DNA from 3 places in the Paenibacillus sp. FSL R10-2748 genome. Region 1 is predicted to be linked to each of the others. Evidence: riboswitches for the same ligand, from Rfam matches in the RefSeq annotation. Region 1 holds a riboswitch; each other region holds the start of a gene.
The links. Region 1 has a riboswitch for cyclic di-AMP ahead of NSS66_RS04700 (hypothetical protein). Riboswitches for the same ligand answer to the same signal wherever they lie in the genome.

Region 1 (5,940 bases):
AAAGAAATTGCCCATCCCTTCACCGCGCCGCGTCAATCCTCTCATAAAAGCCGCAGCAACCGCAAAACCGGAAGCAGCCGAAGTGAACATCATCATCGTGACGAACGCCATCTGTGTCAGATACGTAAGCCCGCTTTCTCCGCTATAATGTTGGAGATTCGTATTCGTCATAAAGCTGATTACCGTATTAAAAGCTAGTGATGCTTCCATATTACTGTTTCCAGCCGGATTACCAGGAAGCATTCCCTGTAAACGCAACAGCAAGTAGCTGATCGCCACAAGCACGACATTCGTTGCAATGAAACTCATAACATACGTAGTCCAACGCATGCTCTCCAGCTTCTTCAATCCTACAATCTTATAAATCAGCTTTTCTGTTCCGCCAAAAATCCGATCCGTCCGATTGGGTTCATTCGAGAATACATGATACATATAGGTGCCCACTGGCTTTACCAAGAGCAGCAATATGACGATCACAATTCCAATTTGAAGCAGCTCCATCCTTTATTCCTCCTTCAAAATGCTCCTGCGTTTGGAACAACAGATCTGCTTCCAGAGCACCAATTGTGTGCACACGTTTGCGAAAACCCGCTACCTATGATGCTTAATATTCAGATCTGTTGTTCCCGCCCGCTCTATCCCCTATAGCTGACTAGAACTTTTCAGGGTTCAGGAGTGCGTAGATTAAATACATAAACACAATAGCCGTAAGCCCAAGTATAACGATCATCCTCTTCGTCCTCCTTTAGAGGTCTGCGCATCACACCAGCGTACAAACAGCAGTATCACTCCATAACTCACAGCCATGACGAGCAGCATGTATATATCCATCATGTTTATACCCTCCGTATCGGTCCTCAGATCGCCATTCTTATTTGATCATAAAATCATAAAACAACTATGTTATAAGTGCTTATCCGTTCAGCAGAAAACCCACCTCTCCGTTCAATGTGTAGATCACATGATCCGCTCCCAATCCCCGATAAATTCCTTGTGGATTACAGCCGTGCGTAATAACATAGATCGATTCCGATGTTAGCGGCCGACATATTTGCAGGAAACGGCACGTCAGATTCAAGCTGTTCTCGAACAAATACACACTACCAATTTCTTTTTTTGGAAAATTCCATTTTCCCGCTTGCATGGTATTGATGCGGACAATGTGCTCCACACCCATTTTTTTGAGCTGTCGTTCCTCCTGGGCGCTATTCGTGAGAACTGCAAACGCCAATTTTTTGAAAATAAGCAATTTCACAAAACTTCTGCCCGCTTCATTCGGTGCAGTGACAATAATTAACCGACCTTCCATCAGTAGCTCCTCTCCCGGTATAAAAAGACAACAAAAAGAAGCCGAAGGAAAAAGGCTTTCCTCCGGCTTCTTACATATCCATGATAAAATAAACCATGGCTGCACACGGCGGTTTGTTGCCTCTCCCTGTACGCTTACGAGGTTAGCTGTCGGATTCGGACGTGAGAGTCGCCCTATTTCTGGCACTTGACCTGAAAATTCACCCCATGAGACACACGGCTTCCGAAGCCGTACAATCTCGATTGGTTCCCCCGCTTTTGCAACTGCAAAATTCAGCGCTATAGACATTTCGTTGTTGCTTCATTCAAGTTAATTTGAAATTACGTCTTGAATCATACACCCGCGCATGGAAGACTGTAAAGCTCAACTGCGGGGTTATAAATCGGCCTTTAGAGCCTAGGATATTAATAATAGCGCTTACAATGCAACTATGCTTCTCACAGCTCATTCAATCTCTGTTTTTCATCCCTTTTTGAAAATGACAAGCATGTCAATATTGGCGTAGGGTAGAGCGTTTTTGGCCTTTTTTTGTAAAAAGAGAAGAAAATACGCTATATGTACCAGCTAAACACCGATTGAACCCGCTTTTATAAGAAGAAACACCTTAATTCGCTCCATTTGCGGTGCGATTTACTGTTTTGAACAAAATACGATTTTACAGCGGCTAAAGGCTTGATACAGCTTTTCCAGACTTGCAACCTTGCTTTTAATTGCTTACAATTTAATTGCTGAATATTGAATAAGGAGAGATACTATGACCGTTTATGAATATGATGCGCACACCCTGCAAGGGAAACAAATTCCGTTATCCACATATGAAGGGAACGTTCTGCTTATCGTGAACACTGCCAGCAAATGTGGGTTAACCCCCCAATACAAAGCGCTACAAGAGCTATATGACCAGTACCATGAACAGGGGCTCGAAATTTTGGGATTTCCCAGCAACCAATTTGCCAAACAAGAGCCAGGTTCCAGCGAGGAGATTTCCGAGTTTTGCCAGATCAATTATGGTGTTACCTTTCCGATGTTCGCCAAGACAGATGTCAATGGCGATCAAGCGCACCCCTTATTTCGTTACCTGACCCAAACTGCTCCGGGGGTATTAGGGTCCAAAGCGATCAAATGGAATTTTACTAAATTCTTAATTACACGAGAAGGTAACGTATTTAAGCGCTATGCACCGCAAACCACTCCAGATAAGCTGGCGGGAGATATAGAGAAGCTTTTGCAGCAAAACTGACATCCTTCTTTATCAGTTAATAAACGACCTATTGTCTACCGTTGCTTCTGTGGCTAAAGGATATAACGAAAAATGCTTAACAAAAAAAGCATCCCTTCACGTAAACCGTGTCAGGATGCTTTTTTAACTGAGTCTTGCATATAATGCGGTCGAGAGGACTCGAACCTCCACGGGCGTACGCCCACTACCCCCTCAAGATAGCGTGTCTGCCATTCCACCACGACCGCAAATCATAATGTAATGAGGCAACAGATTTATTATACTCTCTCATCAACTATTTGTAAACAAAAATATAATAATTATTTTATACGTTATTTTAACTAACATATATGAGCGATAAGAATATTTAATTTGACACAAAAGCTATTTAAATGTAAATATATATTACATATATTTCGAATATTTTTCGTTATCCCCAAGTAAAAAGTAAAATAACATAACATAAGGATTCACTTCGAGGAGGCGAACCACCTTGCATAAAGGCAACCGCTTGCTGAACTATGCATTATTGTTGGACCCTTCCCTACCTGTTGGTGGCTTCACCCGTTTTAACGGACTGGAGAAACTATCGCGTAACGGACATTTGAACAGTCTACAAGACCTGGAACATTACATGCTGGATGATTTGTATCCTCAATTTACAACCGTTGACGGCATGGCTATCAAAAGTCTGTATGTCGCCATCCAGCAGAATGACAGTTGGCGGATCGCCCTCATTGATAAGATGCTGCATACCCAACGTCCCTCCTGGCAGCATGTGAAGGAGTTTCGTCTATCCGGTCAGCGTCTGCTCAAGCTCGCTAAGGCTCTTTATCCTTGGCTTGAATTTGACCAGTTGGAATGCATACTCATTCAATACAATGCGATTGGCACACTCGCTACCGTTCACACCTGGATTAACTTCCTCCTCGGAAACGATGTAGAACAGACCGTTCACGGCTATCTTAGCGCAGCGGTGTCCTTCTGTGTGGAAGATGCCTTCAAACTACTCAATCCTCCTTATGAGGAAAAGAACCCTCTTATGGAGCGTATGACAAGCGAGCTCCTCTCTGCCTGGAAGAAGCTTAACCAACCTGAGCCAACTGCATCTCAGCGTCGCTTTCTTCACAGACATTGGTCCAGCTCCTACATCACTCTACCTCTTTATATGAGCCATAATAACCAATTGGATGAACCTAGACTGTTTTCCTCCTCAGGTCTATTCAAACGCCTTCCAGCATCCCCCTGATGCGTCGCTTCGCCAATGTGGTCACAACACGAAAAACACTCTGTCCCTTTCCTCAGGTGGCAGAGTGTTTTTTATCCACATATAATCGCAATTCACACCATTAGCAGACTCTAGACGGATTATCAGAACCACCTAGCACTTAATTAAGTAATTAATTCAACAAAAAGACGCATTTACGATTGTAAAAACACGTATAAAAGTGTATCATAGTGTCAGATGGTTAATTCTAACATGTTTACTGATGATTATTATAACACACCAATTATTCCGCAAGAATCCGTAAGGGGCGATTTCTCTTGAACAACAAAATGCCTGTCACCTCCTTCGGGTGGGCCATCAAACAACGGCTTGTCGAACTTCGACTGGATCAGAAAACATTTTGTGAGACACACAATATTCCGCCCTCACGCTTGTCCAATCTGATTCACGGCACCCGCAAAGCACAAAGGTACAGAAAACAAGTTTCTGCAATTCTGAACATCGACGATAACGATTATAAGGAGGCACCGCCACTCTAAACCCAACAAGCATTCCAGTTACATATAGGTCATTCCATATCACCAAGAAACCAAATAAACCCGTAAAGCGAACCCCTCCAGGTCGTTTACGGGTTTTCAACCCAGACGATCTTTAGCCAAAAAATTATTCCGGCTTTGTTTTATCCTTCTCACTTTTTTGCTTACGATATTTCGCAAATTCAACATATTCTAAAATAAAATTCTGTTCTTCCGTCTCAAGATCTTCTGCCTGGCAATTCAGTGGCCCCATCACTCCAAAAAAATAAGCAGCCTTCTGCTCCTGAAGTACGCCTTCCCCTGGCTTAATCCCTTTCATTAACCAATCAAGCGATACATTAAAAAAGTCCGAAATCTGAATCAAATGGGTGGTACCCGGCGTTGTTTTACCTCTTCTCCAATCACCGAGATTCCCTGAACTGATTTTAAGTTTTTCACAAAATGCCTTCTTGGTCATTCCGCGATCCTTAATCAAAGCTTCAATCCGCTGATAAATAGTTTGATCTCCCAAAATGTTTCCCCTCCGACACAGTAACTTTTTCTGAAATAATTTTCATTTTTCAGCCTTACTCATTAGTAATCCTCATCAAATCCTAAGCAACCATTACCCCATAGTAGAATTGCGCTGGTTTTTCTCTTTACGAAAGCGGGTAAATTCAATATACTCAAGTATAAAATTTCTTTCCGCCTCACTTAGCGGTTCCTCCTGGCAATTCAGTTGCCCTGAAGCGTCAAAAAAATAAGGGTCTTGCGACTCCTTTAGCACCTCACCCTGTACATCTCGACCCAGCATAATCCAATCCAGACTGGCATCAAAAAACGAAGCAATTTCAATGAGTTTATTCGTGCCCGGCGTCGTTTTTCCTCTTTTCCAATCCCCGAAGTTCCCTGTACTAATGCCTAACTGCTGGCAGAACGCCTTTTTCGTCATTCCCCGTTCCTTGATGAGTTCCTCAATGCGATGGTAAATAGATTGCATAGAAGTTCCTTCCTCCCTAGCAGGCTCTCAAATAACGATATCATGTTCTCTGTTCCCATTTCAAAGATCACGTATGCTAAAATTACCGAATTATGTATGTTGGTTTCCATTATACCACAACACGCAACAAAAACCGCCTGTTTTCCGAAGAAAGGGCGGTCTTTAAGCCAGTTCACTTACGCCAATCACGTAGCAGCGTTGTCGATTTTAAGTAAGATATGCTTCAATTCATTCAAAGTTTCACTCAGATGCAATAAATCTTCTTCTGGCAGATACACCAGTCTTTCTTGAATTTTATTGGAGAAGGTATGAAATACCTGTTCACAAAAAGCATCGCCTTCCTGTGTAATCGCCACATTCACGACTCTGCGATCCGAATCACACGACTGGCGGTCAGCCAACCCATGCTCCACCAGTTTGTCCAGAAGAGGAGTCATGTTCGGACGTGAGACATTGAGCTGTTTGGATAAATCAGATACCGTAGACAAGCGCACCTCACGCAGAAGCAGTAATACCTGAAAGTTATTAGGCGACAAGTGTAATGGTAAATCGAGCGGACCGTAGGTGAAAAATTTCTTCTTCACAATCGGAAACAAGCCCAAAATATTTTCTGATATATTTCCTAACAGTTGAGTGTCCATATTTTTCACCGTCACTTCATAAGTTTAT
Region 2 (5,940 bases), on a different contig from region 1:
TACAAGCAGGCTCGTATTTTTTAAGCATGATGCGTTCGCCATCAACATAAATTTCCAAAGCGTCTTTCTCTCCGATTCCCAGGGTACGACGCAATTCGATTGGAATAACAACACGTCCGAGCTCGTCAACTTTTCTTACAATACCAGTGGATTTCATCATAATAAATCAGGCTCCTCTCGCCGTTTAAAATAATATAAGTGTCATGATTCGACAAAATTTTCTCTTTTCTGATATTTACTATACCAACGATTCCCAAAACAGTCAACCTTAAAAATGTAGTAACAGTCTGATTATGCAAAAGTATTTAGATTAAAGACCTTTACTCATGTGTATTGCCTTATCTTATTGATGATTTATTCAGTTTGTCGATTTGGAAATGTCGAAAAACTATAATTCGACATATTACGACAAAGAATGTCGAATGAGGGAAATCATTTAGGATTTTATTGTATTTTAATCCATTATTCCGAATATTAAAGGAGCTGATATCTTGCACCAGCCACTCAGTGAAGAAAAAGTTTTTAAAGACCCGGTACATAATTACATCCATGTTCAGGATACTGTGATATGGCGGTTGATCAACACGCCAGAGTTCCAACGTTTACGGCGCATACGGCAGTTAGGCACATCGTATCTTACGTTTCATGGAGCGGAGCATAGCCGTTTTTCACATTCATTGGGCGTATATGAGATTACGAGACGTATTATTTCTCAATTTGAACGTGGAGATTTCCCAGATTGGCCGAAGGAGGAAAGGCTGGTTGCTCTGTGTGCAGCCCTATTGCATGATGTGGGGCATGGCCCATTTTCTCATTCAATTGAGGAAGCCTTTCATATGAACCATGAGGATTGGACATGCCGCATTGTACTGGGAGACACGAAGATCAACGCTGTGCTACGGCAAGTCGACGACAAGCTTCCACAAAAGGTGGCTGCGGTTATAGCCAAAACGTATGATAAGCCAATCGTTGTCAACTTGGTAACCAGTCCGCTAGATGCTGACCGTATGGATTATTTGTTGCGGGATGCTCATTCGACAGGTGTCAACTACGGCACAATTGATTTGGATCGTATTTTACGACTGCTACGTCCTCATAATGGGAGAATTGTTGTGAAGGAATCAGGCATGCATGCAGTAGAAGATTATTTAATGTCACGCTACCAGATGTATTGGCAAATTTATTTTCATCCTGTAACACGCAGCTCGGAAATCCTTTTACGTAAAATTTTCAAGCGAGCAAAGGAATTGTTTAAAAACGGATATGAGTTTGGTTTTCTGCTGGACCCGCTGCCGGATCTGTTGAAAGGAGAGCTTACAGTAGAGCAATATCTGATGCTCGACGAGTCATTAATCCAGACCGTATTTAGCCAGTGGAAACGAGAAAAGGACGAGATTTTAAGTGATTTGAGCAGCCGTTTTATGGACCGTAGATTGTATAAATATGTAGAGATTGAAAATATGGATACAGATACCATTGACAGTATTAGAGAAGCTTTGAAAGAGGCTGGTTTGCACCCTGAATATGATTTTGAAATTGATTTTCCGACAGATCTTCCTTATGATGTGTTTCGGCAGGGTGGCTCGACGGACAACCAGATTTTACTGCTTGGACGTCAGGGCGAGGTGAGTGAAATATCCGAAGTTTCGGAAATTGTGCGCTCAATAAGTGGTATTCACCGAGGAAAATATCATATGTATTTTCCCCAGAATAAATTGAACGCGGTAAAAGACAGGCTTCCTGCCGAAATAAGGAATTATTTTGTCAAAGAATAGACAACTATATAGAAATGTAAGTAAAAAAAGGAGATGTAAACCTTGGATTTATTCGACACTCATACTCACTTGGATGCGCCACAATTTGACGAAGATCGTGAAGAAGTTATAGCACGTGCTGTCGAATCAGGAGTAACACGGATGATCAATATCGGATTTAATCGTGAGACCATTCCATCCACTATGAAATTGGCCGAGACGTATGATTTTATTTATGCGGCAGTTGGATGGCATCCGCAGGATGCTATTACAATGCAGGAGGGCGATCTAGAATGGATTGCATCGTTATGCAGTCATAAAAAGGTTGTAGCCATCGGAGAGATCGGTCTGGATTATTATTGGGATACATCACCGAAGGATGTGCAGCATCGGGTGTTTCGAAATCAAATTGGTCTGGCTCGTGAGCTCAAAATGCCCATTGTTATTCATAACCGGGATGCACATGAAGATATTGTTAGGATATTGCGCGAGGAAAAAGCGAGTGAGATTGGAGGAGTCATGCACTCCTTTTCGGGTAGCTGGGAGACAGCCAAAATGGTGCTGGATATGGGATTTCACCTTTCCTTTGGTGGTCCAATAACGTTCAAAAATGCCAAGCAGCCAAAAGAGGTGCTCGCACAGGTGCCGCTGGACCGTCTGCTCATTGAAACTGATGCTCCCTATCTGACGCCTCATCCGTTTCGTGGGAAGCGAAATGAGTCTGCACATGTGAGACTGGTAGCAGAGGCTGCAGCCCAAATCAAAGGGATTACAGTGGAGGAATTAGTGTCAATAACGACCCAAAATGCCCTGGAACGATTTGACATTCAATGAAAAAGTGAAGAAATCGATCAAAATAAAGAGATAGACGAAGCTAATCATGAATTTGTTGCAGGAAACTCGAGAATATTACAATATTTTAACCGAATATTTTAAAAAATGTACTTGAAACCTGCTTTACAACATGCATAGAAACAGGATATCATCTTTTCAGTGAATTGTTGTTTGAATGTAAACATCAACAAGTCATTTCATGAACCAGTCTCGCTGAGTCCCTTTTACAGGGAACGGGGGAACCGATATGGCTTACAGTACGTCCGGCATATGTGCAAGAAGGGAACGTCTCTTCCGCCAGGCCGGCTCGACCGAAATTCTTTCCCCGGATGGGATTGAATAGGTGGAGGAGCCGTATTTCGATTTCTTTCTGGGTCTTCGGGGTGAATGTGAAGGCGACCGCCATGAGCGGTTGACCCAAGCTAGGGCGACTCTCTACGTCCGAACCCGACAGCTAACCCCGTAAGCGTAACAAGAGAGAAGCCATCTCGTGCATGAGTTTTCCCGCATATTCACACATGCCGGAAGCCACGAAAGAGCTCTCTAGTCTCTTTCTCTGGCTTTTTTTGTTGTGAATAAAAGAAAATCTGTCATCATACTGTGGTTAAACAGGGGAGGACAGCATGCCGCGAAGACGGGTACATGGTGCAGGACAGTCGCAGTTTGGGCTTGTCTTGTAGAAAATCTGTTATAGTCACGTCAAATCTCAACTATGTCTTACTCCAGACGGCGGGCTATGTAAGGAGGACGGAGGAAATGGGCATTTTCCAAAAAAAGGATACCCATGAGTCACGCTCATCCAGCATGTCTTACGTATTGCGTTGGAAGCAAGAGAATGTGCGCCAGGCTGCTTTGGTTGCTATATTTCTAATCGCGCTAACGATTATGATTTCAATTCTGATGTACACGCAATCTAAAAAACAAGTCTTTTTTGTCATCGATGGCAAGGCGTCTGCGGTAGAAACCCGGGAATCCAAGCTTCAAGATTTGCTGAGCGAGCATTCCATTTCACTTCAGCCGCATGATACAGTTTCCATGCCGCTAAATGGAGCAATACAGGATGGCGATCGCGTAGTCATTAAACGTGCCAATCAAGTCAAAGTATCTTCAGGCAATGAGACGAAAAAGCTGTACACAACAGAAAATACAGTAGAAGGTGCCATTCGTACCTCGGGCTATAAATTATCATCAACGGATAAAGTTTATCCTGCGTTGGATGCCTCTGTTTCGTCTAACATGGACATAAAAATCGTCCGTGTGAAGAAACAGCAGGTCGAACAGAAAAAACAGGTGCCTTATCAGGTCATCAAAACGGCCGATCCGAGTCTTTATAAAGGCGATAATCGGGTCATTCAAAGCGGCAAATCGGGTGTGGTCGTCCAGCACGTTCAAAAGGTATATCATGATGGAAAGTTGGTATCCAAACAGCTGGTTAACAAGGAGGTTGCACAGAACCGTGTGGATAAAGTCATTGCAGTAGGAACGAAGAAAAAACCGGTCGTTCTGGCTGCTTCCGTCGGTCCCAATGATGCGGTTAAGGCAACAACGGTTAGTTCGGGCAGTGCTGTCCGTAAAGCAGGCGTCAATTTTAAATATAGCAAAGTTTTACAAAATGTCTCCATGACGGCGTATTCCTCACAGGAGCCAGGTATCGGTACACGTACTGCATCCGGCGCACGTGTCACGGAAGGACGCACCATCGCGGTCGATCCGAGTGTAATTCCAATCGGCTGGTGGGTGTATATCGAAGGGGTGGGCTTCCGCCGTGCGGAGGATACCGGTGGCGCGATTAAAGGCCACAAAATCGATGTGTATTATGAGAGTTTGAGCCGAGCCAACCAATTTGGTCGTAAGCACGGTAAAACCGTTTATGTTATCGGACCGGTAAAGCCTGAAATCAACTAAAACAGGTTGTGTATGTTGAGGGCAATGCGATAGTATTAACAACATAGTTATGCCATGCTAAGAAGAGGATATCCTCTTCTTATTTTGTTTTCAAAAGCAGGGAAAGATAAATATAGCTTGCTGTGTAGCAGTGGAGGGAAACGCAAATGATCAAGGAAGTGATCGTGGTAGAGGGCCGGGATGATACGGTGGCCATTCGCCGCGCTGTTGAAGCGGATACGATAGAAACTGGCGGCTCCGCCATTAATAAAATGACGCTGCGTAAAATTGCATTGGCGCAGGAGCGGCGGGGGGTCATCATTTTAACCGATCCCGATCATGCAGGGGAGCGCATCCGTAAGATTATCGCTTCCAAGGTACCCGGCTGCAAGCAGGCCTTTATACCCGAGGCAGAAGCGACGCGTAAAGGAGATATTGGCGTGGAGAATGCCTCACCGGAAGCGATCAGACACGCTCTTGCACGGGTCCATACGACAGTGGAAGGCGCCGACCCGCTGATTGAGTGGGCGGACCTGATTGATGCTGGACTCATCACCCATCCCAATGCTGCTGCACGCCGTATGGCCTTAGGGAATGTGCTGGGTATTGGTTATTGTAACGGAAAGCAGCTACATAAACGGCTCTCTGTATTTCAGATCAGCCGCGAGGAATTTGCCGGGGCGCTGGCACAAATTGAAAGTGAAGGATTGTGATATCCGTATGACAGGGATTCAAGATATAGCAACACCGCGGCGTACGAAGGACATTATTCAACGGCACGGTTTTTCGTTCAAAAAGAGTTTGGGACAAAATTTCCTGATTGATCAGAATATTCTCAATAAGATTGTAAATGCTGCCGGATTGGATGAGACGAAGGGCGCACTTGAGATCGGTCCTGGGATTGGTGCTTTGACCGAGAAGCTAGCCCAATCGGCCAAGGCAGTTACCGCTGTCGAGATTGACCAGCGGCTGCTGCCAATTCTCGAAGAAGTGTTGGCCCCTTACGAGCATGTGAAGGTACGTCATGGAGATGTGTTGAAGCTGGATTTGCGCGAGGTGTTCGCAGCCGATTTTGCAGACGTGAGCAAAGTAAGTGTCGTGGCTAATCTGCCGTACTACGTTACTACACCGATTCTGATGAGGCTGCTGGAGGACAAGCTCCCTCTGGAGAATATCGTCGTTATGATCCAAAAAGAAGTGGCTGAGCGTATGGCTGCGTCTCCTGGAACGAAGGATTACGGCAGCCTGAGCATTGCGGTGCAATATTACAGCGAACCTGAATTAGTCTGTATTGTGCCGAATACAGTATTTATTCCCCAGCCGAATGTGGAGTCTGCAGTCATCCGGTTGCGTGTACGGGAAGCCCCTCCAGTGGAAGTGGTGGATGAGAAGCATTTCTTTGAAGTGGTTCATGCTGCTTTTGCCCAGCGTCGTAAAACCATTTCCAATAACTTAAAAAGCCGTTTCT
Region 3 (5,940 bases), on a different contig from region 1:
CGGAACGGAAGCAAAGCCACAGAAAAAACTTGTAGTGGGCATGAGTGCCGACTTTCCGCCGTATGAGTTTCATAAAGTCATTAACGGTAAGGATACCATTGTTGGGTTCGATGTGGATATCGCCAAGGAAATCGCCAAAGATTTGGATGCGGAGATGGTCCCTGAAGACATGAGTTTTGACTCTTTGCTGCCTGCTCTGCAAAGTGGTCGTGTAGACTTGGTACTGTCCGGTATGACACCAACGGATGAACGCAGAAAGAGTATTGATTTTTCGGATGTATACTATCGCTCCAAGCAAGTCATCATGGTACGCCCAGAGGATAAAGACAAATATCCGACGATGGATGCTTTGAAAGGCGAGAAGATCGGAGCACAAAAGGGAAGTATTCAGGAAGAGATTGCTCAAAAAGTGCCCAATGCCTCTGTAACTTCACTGGATAAAATATCTGACCTGGTACTCCAGCTGCGGACCCAGCGTGTGAACGCTGTCGTGATCGAAGATACGGTTGCTAAAGGATACACGTTAGACGGTACCGTAACCCTTGCCAAGGCTGTGCCTGAGGATGCGGGAGCAGAAACAGCTGTAGGTATCCGTAAAGGGAATGCAGAATTGCTTGCTTCTGTAAATAAAACGTTGGCCCGCCTGAAAGCAGACGGGTCGATTGAGAAGTTTTCCACGGAAGCGAGTGCACTTTCTGCGGATCGTCAGGTTTCTTCTAATAACATTGTAGATATTTTTTGGAAATACCGCAGTTTATACGCTACGGGTATCGGCTACACCTTGTTGCTGTCTGCGCTCGGAGTACTGTTCGGATTCATCATTGGTCTGATCATATCCTTGCTACGTATGAGTGGAGTACGCATCATTGAGTGGTTAGGTACCACTTATGTAGAGATACTGCGTGGCACACCTATGCTGGTGCAACTCATGATTATTCACTACGGGGTTGCTTTGACGCTGGGTGTCAATTTTACTCCACTCCAGTCTGGTATAATCACATTATCTCTGAATAGCTCGGCATATCTGGCTGAAATTTTCCGTGCAGGTATCCAGGCAGTAGACCGTGGACAGATGGAGGCTGCCCGTTCATTGGGTATGGGACGAGGCAAAGCTATGCGTCATGTCATTTTACCGCAAGCGTTTAAATCTATTTTGCCTGCTATCGGTAATGAGTTTATTACGATCATTAAAGAATCATCCATTATTTCGACCATTGGGATGGTGGATATTATGTATCAGGCCCAAGTCATTAAGAACATTACCTACGAAGGATTAAGTCCGTTCGTAATCGCAGCCGCTATTTATTTTGTAATGACATTCAGCTTGTCTAAGCTGCTGGGTTTATGGGAAAGGAAGTTGAGAGCCAGTGATCACCGTTAAACAACTGCGTAAATCGTTCGGCAAGAATGAGATTTTAAAAGGCATTGATATAGATATCGCCAAAGGTGAAGTCGTCGTCATCATCGGTCCCAGCGGTTCGGGGAAGAGTACGTTTTTACGTTGCATGAATCTGCTAGAACAGCCTACGGACGGGGAGATTTTGTTTGAGGGCGAGCCGATTACAGCTCGTGGTCATAATATTAATGTAACCCGGGAGAAGATGGGGATGGTGTTCCAGCATTTTAATCTGTTCCCGCATAAAACAGTGTTGCAGAACCTGACGCTAGCACCAACGCAGGTTAGAAGACAGTCAGGGAAGGAAGCGGAAAAAATTGCGCTAGAACTCCTGCGTACCGTAGGGCTTGAGGATAAGAAGAATACCTATCCGAACCAGCTATCCGGTGGTCAGAAGCAACGTATTGCGATTGCGCGTGCTTTGGCCATGCAGCCGCACGTAATGCTGTTCGATGAGCCGACTTCTGCATTGGACCCTGAAATGGTTGGAGAGGTTCTGGATGTAATGAAGAAGCTCGCCGAAGGCGGCATGACCATGGTAATCGTGACGCATGAAATGGGCTTTGCCCGCGAGGTAGGCGATCGAATCATCTTTATGGATAACGGTCAAATTGTGGAACAAGGTACACCAGAGCAGGTATTTGGTACTCCAAGCCATGATCGCACCCGTGATTTTCTTGCCAAAGTATTGTAAGAAAGTGCTGATATGAGCTATAAAAAAGCCCTCCGTTTGACGGAGGGCTTTTTCTTTTTTTGTCACCATTTCACCATATTTTCGTAACAAATATCGATTTCTTGGTGACAAAATTGTAACGAGTATAGTATGATGTTCAAGGTTCCCAACATTTTCATGCGGATAAGGTTACAAAATTGTGATATTATGCAGTAAGCCAAAACTTACCGGGACAGCATGCGGTTATGACAAACGCTGAATGCTGGGCCCAAACTATGGGAAGTGCGGGGGACGTAACAACGGCAGTCTTTCCGAAACGTCATAAGACGATATGGAATATGCCTAGGGGTGAATTGCACAAGCATAGGGCTTCTCCTGAGTCCGAATCCGACAGCTAACTTCGCAGGCATAACAGAGGAGGTACATATCTTTGAAACATCTAAAACATATTGGAAAAACCATGAAATTTGCGGTGCTTGCCGCAGCCATTGCAGGGCTGGCACAGACAGCTGGAGTAGCGGATGCTGCTTCGCTTCATACTGCCAAAGATGGCGATACCTTCTTTTTGCTTGCTCAACGTTATGGAGTATCAGTGGACGAGCTGACGAAGGCGAACCCAAACATTGCCTCTAACAATATATATGCAGGTCTGCAAATTAAGGTACCTGGTGAAAAAAGTGTGAATGCAGCTTCGGATTCGAAGCCTCAGCTTCTTACGGAGAAAGCACCAGCGAATGAGGGGCCAACGATTGAAGCGTGGGGCAAAACATTTAACTATAGCAAAATAGTTGACGTTAAGGCTACTGCGTATTCTGCCGCAGCCGATGAGAATGGTAAATGGGGAGCAGTGGACTACTACGGCAATCCACTTAAACTAGGTACAATTGCGGTAGACCCGAACGTCATTCCGATGGGCACGAAAGTGCTGGTTACAGGCTATTCCCACCCAGGTTTGCCGGATCATTCTTTTGTAGCTGTCGCTCGCGATCAGGGCAGCGCTATTACAGGAAAACGGATTGATATCTTTATTCCTGGCAACAAATCATTTGTGAACGACTTTGGATTTCAAAATGTGAAGCTGTACGTTATTGATAAATAGCATTATACGTATATACGGTTTAATTAAACATAATATATATTATGTAAACTTAATGCCTGTATCCTACCGCATATAACTAGGTCAGACTCTTATCAGGTCCTATCCATAAAAAAGGCTGTCTTGACGAGCAGAAAACTTCTGCTGGTAAGACAGCCTTTTTACGTTGCTTTAGCTTGTAGCTCAATCCTAAACATATGGTTATTTCTGTTCCGATGTGTGGAGTAGCCGGGGGACTGTCACAAATTTGTAGCCCTTAGCTTTTAGAGAGTGAATTAGACCCGGCAGAGCTTGGACAGTGCCTTGCAAGTTGGAACTTTGACCTCCACCTGCGTGCATTAAAATAATAGAGCCAGGCCCAGTAGCTGGGATCACATTGCGCTGAATTTGTGTTTTACTTAGTCCCTTCCAGTCGAGAGAGTCTACATTCCAATTGACAATCATGTAGCCATGACGACGTGCCCACTGGATTTGAGGCTCCGTGATTTCACCGTAGGGTGGACGAATCAACTTGGGGCGAAAACCTGCGCTGGCTTGTAAAATACGTTCTGTTTTTGTAATCTGGTTGCGAAAGCGTTCTGGTGTGGCCTTCCTAAAATCCGGATGAGTATAGGAATGGTTTCCTATAGCATGGCCTTCACGGATAATACGGCGTATGATCCCCGGATGCTTTTCCGCACGGTGACCGACGATGAAAAATGTAGCTTTGATGCCATTGGCGTGTAATACGTCCAAAACCTGCGGCGTATACCTAGAATCGGGCACATCATCAAAGGTTAGGGCAATTTGGCGGGTGTGTGGGCCGCACATTTTAAAAATGTCCGCATGTTTTTTTCGCAGCATTGCTAATGTAGGAGTTGCTCGATCTATGCTCTGTTGTACAGAAGAAGCAACAGTTGCTTCCTTGGGATGGGGCGTTCCGATGTTGGGAGGCGCATCCGCGTGAACGGGTAAACTTGAAAATGCTAGTAACAGTGCCAAGCCTGGCAACACTCCCCTGTACGGCATATGTATCCCCCCTTTCCGTGCAGTGATACCTAGTGGTGCTCTCGACTATTATGTACCTGTCCTATTAAAAATATGCTGGTTACCAAGTTCGGCTCATAAACGACTGGAAAGAAGTCCACGATGAAACGATTATCAATGAAGATGATGGAGCTAAACGTACATATTCTCTTAAACATGACCGAAAACAGGAGCATTTTCGCAAGTTTTAGCCTTACAACGAATTCGGTATACCGTGACAGCTGGTGTATAATGGGGATGCAATTCATAATTATACAGACATGGAATTGAAGGAAGGATGGATAAAAGTGACCGACTTGTTTACTCCTTATCAATTAAAGGGGCTTTCTTTAAAAAATCGGATTGTCATGCCCCCGATGTGCCAATACAGCGTGGAGGCCAAGGACGGAAATCCAACGGATTGGCATCATGTCCATTATGTGAGCCGGGCAGTAGGAGGCACTGGACTTATTATTGTGGAAATGACAGCGGTCCATCCAGATGGACGTATTACAGATCGTGATTTGGGTATTTGGAGTGACGAACATATTCCTGCATATCGTAAGATTGTAGAGGAAGTTCACAAGTATGGTGCCAAAATTGGCATTCAACTAGGCCACGCTGGACGCAAGGCTGAAGATGCTGAGCAACCTGTGGGTCCTTCCTCGATTCCTTTTAGCGAACGCTTTAAAGAGCCGCACGCCTTAAAGACAGCTGAAGTCAGGGAACTGGTTCAGGCATACAAAGAAGGCGCGCGCCGCGCGGTGGAAGCAGGTTTTGACACGGTCGAGATACATGGCGCTCACGGCTATCTGATCCATCAATTTCATTCGCCTTTAACAAATGCCAGAGAAGATGAATATGGGCAGGATTTGTCACTGTTCGGTGTTGAGGTCATACATGCTGTTAAAGAGGTTCTTCCTGCTGATATGCCTGTGCTTATGCGGATTTCTGCCAAAGAATACGTCGAGGATGGATATAATGTGGAATACATAACAGGCGTAGGGGAACGATATCGTGATGCGGGTGTGGACATTTTCCATATCTCTTCTGGTGGTGAGGGTCCGATTGGTTCTGGCGGAGGCCCGTCTGCGCGTGCCGGCTATCAGGTGGATTTGGCTCATACCATCCGTGAAAAGCTGAATGTACCTGTAATTGCTGTTGGCTTACTGGATGATTATGAGGACGCCCGTCGGGTTGTTCAGCAGAAAGAAGCTGATCTGGTAGCAATAGGCCGTGCCATGCTGCGTGATCCCTATTGGGCGTTGCATGCATCGCGGGAGCTAAAAGTACAGGCCGACATCCCAGAGCCTTATTTGCGCGGCTTTTAGATATTTTTGAAACCCTCTTTGCAAAGCTTGCGTAAACATGTGTACAGAGCTTAAAATTTAAGCATTCAACTCTAGGAGGAACTTCACATGTCTATTTTCAAACGATTAAGAGATCTTACGATGTCCAACATTAACGCCATTATTGACAAGGCAGAAGATCCAATTAAAATGACGGATCAATACATTCGTGATATGCAAGAGGACCTGGAAGATGCAGAGAAAGCGGTAGCCGCTCAAATTGCTATTGAAAAGAGATTCAAACAGCAATACGAAGAACAGGCTGCTTTGGTAAAGAAACGCGAAGAACAGGCACATACCGCTGCAAAAGCACAAAATGTAGATCTGGCTCGTCGCGCGCTGGAAGAAAAGAAATCTGCTGAACAAAAAATGAATGAGTTCAAAGCTGGTTACGAACAGAACAAAGCTGCAGCCGATAACC

Region 2: it holds a riboswitch for cyclic di-AMP, as region 1 does, so the genes downstream of both, NSS66_RS25400 (3D domain-containing protein) here and NSS66_RS04700 (hypothetical protein) in region 1, are expected to answer to the same signal.
Region 3: it holds a riboswitch for cyclic di-AMP, as region 1 does, so the genes downstream of both, NSS66_RS06815 (3D domain-containing protein) here and NSS66_RS04700 (hypothetical protein) in region 1, are expected to answer to the same signal.

Annotation. Positions count from the first base shown of each region.
Region 1 is NZ_JBBOTK010000001.1:990,905-996,844, forward strand. Features, by position in the region: gene kdpA (potassium-transporting ATPase subunit KdpA) at 1-501, opposite strand, end outside; gene NSS66_RS26805 (potassium-transporting ATPase subunit F) at 653-730, opposite strand; gene NSS66_RS04700 (hypothetical protein) at 914-1,309, opposite strand; cyclic di-AMP (ydaO/yuaA leader) riboswitch at 1,425-1,597, opposite strand; gene NSS66_RS04705 (glutathione peroxidase) at 2,064-2,549, shown strand; tRNA gene NSS66_RS04710 (tRNA-Leu) at 2,694-2,776, opposite strand; gene NSS66_RS04715 (urease accessory protein UreF) at 3,040-3,777, shown strand; gene NSS66_RS04720 (Rha family transcriptional regulator) at 4,074-4,295, shown strand; gene NSS66_RS04725 (helix-turn-helix domain-containing protein) at 4,420-4,803, opposite strand; gene NSS66_RS04730 (helix-turn-helix domain-containing protein) at 4,897-5,271, opposite strand; gene NSS66_RS04735 (MarR family winged helix-turn-helix transcriptional regulator) at 5,457-5,912, opposite strand.
Region 2 is NZ_JBBOTK010000013.1:80,135-86,074, reverse strand. Features, by position in the region: gene NSS66_RS25415 (AbrB/MazE/SpoVT family DNA-binding domain-containing protein) at 1-160, opposite strand, end outside; gene NSS66_RS25410 (HD domain-containing protein) at 492-1,775, shown strand; gene NSS66_RS25405 (TatD family hydrolase) at 1,818-2,588, shown strand; cyclic di-AMP (ydaO/yuaA leader) riboswitch at 2,790-3,073, shown strand; gene NSS66_RS25400 (3D domain-containing protein) at 3,345-4,493, shown strand; gene rnmV (ribonuclease M5) at 4,640-5,185, shown strand; gene rsmA (16S rRNA (adenine(1518)-N(6)/adenine(1519)-N(6))-dimethyltransferase RsmA) at 5,193-5,940, shown strand, end outside.
Region 3 is NZ_JBBOTK010000002.1:100,291-106,230, reverse strand. Features, by position in the region: gene NSS66_RS06825 (ABC transporter substrate-binding protein/permease) at 1-1,381, shown strand, start outside; gene NSS66_RS06820 (amino acid ABC transporter ATP-binding protein) at 1,368-2,090, shown strand; cyclic di-AMP (ydaO/yuaA leader) riboswitch at 2,325-2,493, shown strand; gene NSS66_RS06815 (3D domain-containing protein) at 2,500-3,168, shown strand; gene NSS66_RS06810 (polysaccharide deacetylase family protein) at 3,367-4,173, opposite strand; gene NSS66_RS06805 (NADH:flavin oxidoreductase/NADH oxidase) at 4,479-5,501, shown strand; gene NSS66_RS06800 (PspA/IM30 family protein) at 5,589-5,940, shown strand, end outside.